2 regions of the Paenibacillus sp. FSL F4-0236 genome follow, and region 1 is predicted to be linked to the other one. Evidence: riboswitches for the same ligand, from Rfam matches in the RefSeq annotation. Region 1 holds a riboswitch; the other holds the start of a gene.
The links. A riboswitch is a leader RNA that binds a small molecule or an ion and turns the genes downstream of it on or off. The one in region 1 is predicted to bind cyclic di-AMP.

Region 1 (2,398 bases):
TGTTCTGGATTTACTACGTATGTATTCAAGAAGGTGGGTCTTTCTTTGCCCCGTACTTCAAAAGCTCAATATAATGTCGGAACTCCTGTAGCCAAAAGTAAATTACGTTCAGGTGACCTAGTTTTCTTTAACACATTGGGCAACGGCGTATCCCATGTCGGCATTTATGTTGGAAACGGAAAATTCGCACAATCATCATCTTCATATGGCGTGACCATCACTTCACTTAGCCAGTCCTACTGGGCCAATCGCTACGTTGGTGCTAAAAGAGTAATGAGTACTTCCTCATATCAAGCTATAGCCTACGATTAATACTTCCCCACAACTATAACCTCACAATTACATTATATAGACCTGGGTTTGATTATTGACTTAATCGAATCCAGGTTTTCTTTTGCCTTATTATATTCTTTACACCTCTAGAACGGACTTTAAACACTTTTATTTGATAAAAATTTCAATAAATATAAAAATTAGTTTAATATTATCGCTTACATATGCATTTTGTCTTTAAAAAAAACGAATTTTTCTGCATGATTATGTTAAAAACGATTGCCAAGCGGCACTCTGTTTGTTACAATAACTGCAGTAAGATTTTAGTAACATTTTTGTAATCATTAAGTTGTTATTTACAAAGGTTTTGTCATGTATTGATTACAAGCTATTCCTAATCAACAGTATCAGCCGAGTTTCCTAACTATTAGGAAAACGGGGGAACCAACTTTGGGTGAATTGACCTCCATTTTTAGAGGGGTCATAGGGGACCTTCAACCGAACCCTTAAGCTAACCTCGTAGGCATCCGGAAGGGGTATAAACTTTTGAAGAAGAAGCTAGCAGCAGCAGTACTTAGCTTTTCCATTATTTTCACCATCGGAGCAGGAAGCGCTTTCGCGGATTCCAAAATGGATAAAGTGATCGACAAGACCATCGGAACTAAGTACGTATCCGGCGGCATCTCCACAAATGGATTTGATTGCTCCGGATTTACAATGTATGTATTTGATAAAATTGGTATAAACCTACCACACCAATCAGGTTCCCAGTATCAAATGGGTACTGCTATCTCCCAAGATGATTTAAGATCTGGAGATCTTGTATTCTTCAATACAAGTGGTAAGGGTGTCTCCCATGTCGGTATTTATGTCGGTGAAGGCAAGTTTGCACACGCATCTTCCTCACGCGGTGTAACGATTAGCTCCCTGAGTGATAGCTACTACGTGAAACGCTACATCGGTGCTAAACGAATTATGAGCACGGATGCTTATCATTCTGTTGCTTCTGAGACAGAGGATAATGATGATGTTCAATAAGTAAATCGTACATAGGCTCTTTTCCAAGATGTTGATTCTTGGGGAAGAGCTTGTTTTTTGTCTTATTTAGTATTTACCCCTCTCAGAATTTGTAAAACAATAATCCTAATAAATTTCTGAGTCGACCATGCCTCTTTTTGTATATAATTAGTTACAAGCATAAACGCCTTCGATGTCCTTATAAGGACCATAAGTATTTTAAGCTAGAATTATAAGACATTTAAAGTTCCCCCGTGAAAGGAGGTCCTTGACCTTATGATAAATCCCTCTGTTACTTTTCATGTAGCGCCTATGGAGACCAGTCACGCGGAAGAGGTTTGCAACTGGGATTACACTGCCCCTTATAATATTTACGGCTGGATGCCGTGGGAGCAAATGCAGGCTCTTGGAATCGAGTTCGGTGACCCGCAGCTACGGAATGAGCAATATGTCTCCATACTAAATGGGCAAGGGATTTTGTGTGGATTCGCGCAGTTGTTTCCAATGGAAGGTGTTGTTCGCTTGGGGATTGGTATGCGCCCTGATCTATGCGGTCAAGGTCTAGGGAAAATATTCATGGATGCAATCGTGCAAGCAGCCTTAATTCGTTATCCTGAGCGTGAGATTGATCTAGAGGTATTGACCTGGAACCAGCGGGCGATCCGAACTTACCAAAAGTGTGGATTTACGATTACCGATACGTATGAGCGCCTAACCCCCACAGGAAACAAACCTTTTTATTGCATGGTCTATGATAAATAATATTAAATTCCATATTTTTCAATGATTTGATGGCATTATCGTTCATTTTTTTGTCACAAACCCTATGATAACGCTTCACCTTGAGCTATAATGTAGGGAGCAGCTTACATAGAAGGGACGAACTGGGATGCAGAAATGGATCATGAGCGGTTTGTTTTTTGCCGCCTGTGCCTTTGCGGTAGTACTTATGTTTACACTTCCAGGTAAAGAAGAGGTAGCTGAACAGAATAAACCGACGATGCCGGAAGTCCAATTGGATGCGGCAAAGGCCGAAGCAACCGTGAAAGCCAGCTGTATCACCTGTCACGGCGATCAGCTTCAAGGTGGAGTTGGGCCCAGTCTTCAA
Region 2 (2,398 bases), 490 kb from region 1:
GAAAATCCGCTCGCTGCAGATGTGAACATCATCATCGTGATGACAGCCATTTGTGAAAAATACGAAAGCCCCGTCTCCCCGCTATAATGCTGCAGGTTCGTATTGGTCATAAAGCTGATCACTGTATTGAATGAAAGCGTCTGTTCCATATCCGTAATTCCATTCGGGTTTAACGGCAATCCCCGCTGCAATCTAAGAACAATGTAACTGAAAGTAACCAATACGATATTTGTTAACACAAAGCTGAGCGCATACTTCTTCCAAGACATTCCGTCCCGTTTTTTCAGGCCGATCAGCTTATAAATCCCTTTTTCCATGCCTCCAAACCATCGATCCGTACGGTTCGGTTCATTAGAAAATACATAATATAAATACGTGCCCATCGGCTTAACCAGCAAGATAAGAATTACGATTACAGCAACTATTTGCAAAATGCCCATGAATGCCCCTCCTTAAAATTTCTCCGGATGAATCAATGCGTAAACCAGATATACAAACAACAGTAGGGTAACAGCGATTACTAGAATCACAACTTATCCCTCCCTGTATCCTCAACTACACCTGCGCACCAGCGCATAAATCCATAAAACAACCCGTAAATTACAGCTAACGAAGCCACCATATACAGATCCATCATATCTCCCGCACTCCTTCTTTTATCCTTGATGAGGTGATTTATCGATTAGAAAATCAGCATCACCACTATGAGAATAGATTACATAACTTGCACCAAGTCTTTTATAGACCAATCTAGGATTTATTGAGCTTGTGATTACAAAAATCGGCTGTGTCGTCCAGGTGCGGCACATCTGAATGTAGCGGCAGCATAACGTAAAGCTGCTCTCGAACAGATATACCCGTCCTACCGGGAACGGCGGGCGAAACCAAGTATTCTGATGGCGGGTATCAACTAGAACGACTTGTTCAATCCCCATCTCTTCGAGTAGGGCCTTCTCAGGCAAGTTGTTGGTCAATCCGGCCATCTTAATGCCTCTGAATTTTAGAAGCTTAATAAAATGTTCGCCTGCCTTCGTTGGCGCACATACCAGTACATATTCATTCTGATCTGTCATCTCTTATTCTCCTCAAATGCTTTGCTTGTAAGATCAGAACTTGATCACCCTGATCTTGAAAGAAAAGCTACCGCTAATGATGAATATAACGACCTCTTCGTGAGGTTTTCCATAAATGCTTTGCTTAAAAAAGCACAGCAAAAAGCCACAAAGGATTCTCCTCTGTGGCTCGCTAGCGGTCACATTGCACTCATCCTCTCTCCATACGCTTACGAGGTTAGCTGTCGGATTCGGGCGGTGAGAGTCGCCCTACCTGTAGAAGATGCGAGCTCACTCGCATCTTCTACAGGATTCACCCCATAACCGGCTTCCGACTCTCACATCGTCTGCCGATTGTTGGTTCCCCCGCTTTCCTTAACGGAAATTAAGCGGATCAAATATTCGATTGTTGTTGAAACAGGAGTAATCATACCCTTATGCAGGAAGAATTGTAAAACCTGATTGATGCCAAAATAATGCAAATTAAAAACTATTTTCGTATCGGATAGCGCTTACTTGATATCCAATCTCTCTATATCTCTTGTTTACTCGAGTTTTAATCCATTAGCGAAAAGCGGGCATACCATGTGATTTTATTCACCACAAATGTAGAAATCTTAAAAAATCGCCTTTATAGGTAAGAAAACAAGAAGTCGAGATTAAGCGAGGAAGAAGCCCGATAACTCGCAATAAATACCTATTTGGTTCCCTTTTCCGTCGTAGTAGGCAGGATTTGGTTTAAATTGCGCTCAAAAGAACACTTTCTGTTTTTACAGAAACACCTTGAAAAGAGTATGATTCGGGTTGAATCTATTTCACGAAATACATTCAACGCTGAGTTCCTGCATTTGCAGGGAACGGGGGAACCATCAGGCCACATGGCCTACTTGGGGTGAATCCGAAGGAGACTGTTCAAGTCTCACATAGGTAGGGCGACTCTCACCGTCCGAATCCGACAGCTAACCTCGTAAGCGTAAAGAGAGAGACCCTTGATCCGCCACGCTTTGGCACAGGTGTGTGTATACCTGTATTCCAAAACCGCAGCAGAGGTCCTCCTCTTGCTGCGGTTTTTGCGTTACCTGAATCTATAGGGTGATAGCATGCTGGACGGGGTGAAAGGAATGAAACACTATTATTGGGGAACTCAGCAAGGGCTACTTGAGCCGATAAGTCTAAATTATGTTTGCTTTGGAGCGTTGTGGTTCGAAGAGGATCATCACAGAACTATTGTCGGCTATGCTTTTGGTCAGAAGCAGATTGAATCACTTCGCCATTTCAGCAGCCCATCTACCTGTGAATACTGTATGGACCGAACAATTATATACGAAATATATAAAAATATCCGA

Region 2: another riboswitch for cyclic di-AMP. It lies ahead of NSQ29_RS24745 (hypothetical protein); the one in region 1 lies ahead of NSQ29_RS26890 (C40 family peptidase).

The regions. Positions count from the first base shown of each region.
Region 1 is NZ_JBBOBK010000001.1:6,034,963-6,037,360, forward strand. It holds gene NSQ29_RS26885 (C40 family peptidase) at 1-312, shown strand, start outside; cyclic di-AMP (ydaO/yuaA leader) riboswitch at 673-814, shown strand; gene NSQ29_RS26890 (C40 family peptidase) at 820-1,311, shown strand; gene NSQ29_RS26895 (GNAT family N-acetyltransferase) at 1,567-2,052, shown strand; gene NSQ29_RS26900 (c-type cytochrome) at 2,180-2,398, shown strand, end outside.
Region 2 is NZ_JBBOBK010000001.1:5,544,349-5,546,746, forward strand. It holds gene kdpA (potassium-transporting ATPase subunit KdpA) at 1-440, opposite strand, end outside; gene kdpF (K(+)-transporting ATPase subunit F) at 453-530, opposite strand; gene NSQ29_RS24745 (hypothetical protein) at 657-1,073, opposite strand; cyclic di-AMP (ydaO/yuaA leader) riboswitch at 1,264-1,454, opposite strand; cyclic di-AMP (ydaO/yuaA leader) riboswitch at 1,875-2,040, shown strand; gene NSQ29_RS24750 (hypothetical protein) at 2,174-2,398, shown strand, end outside.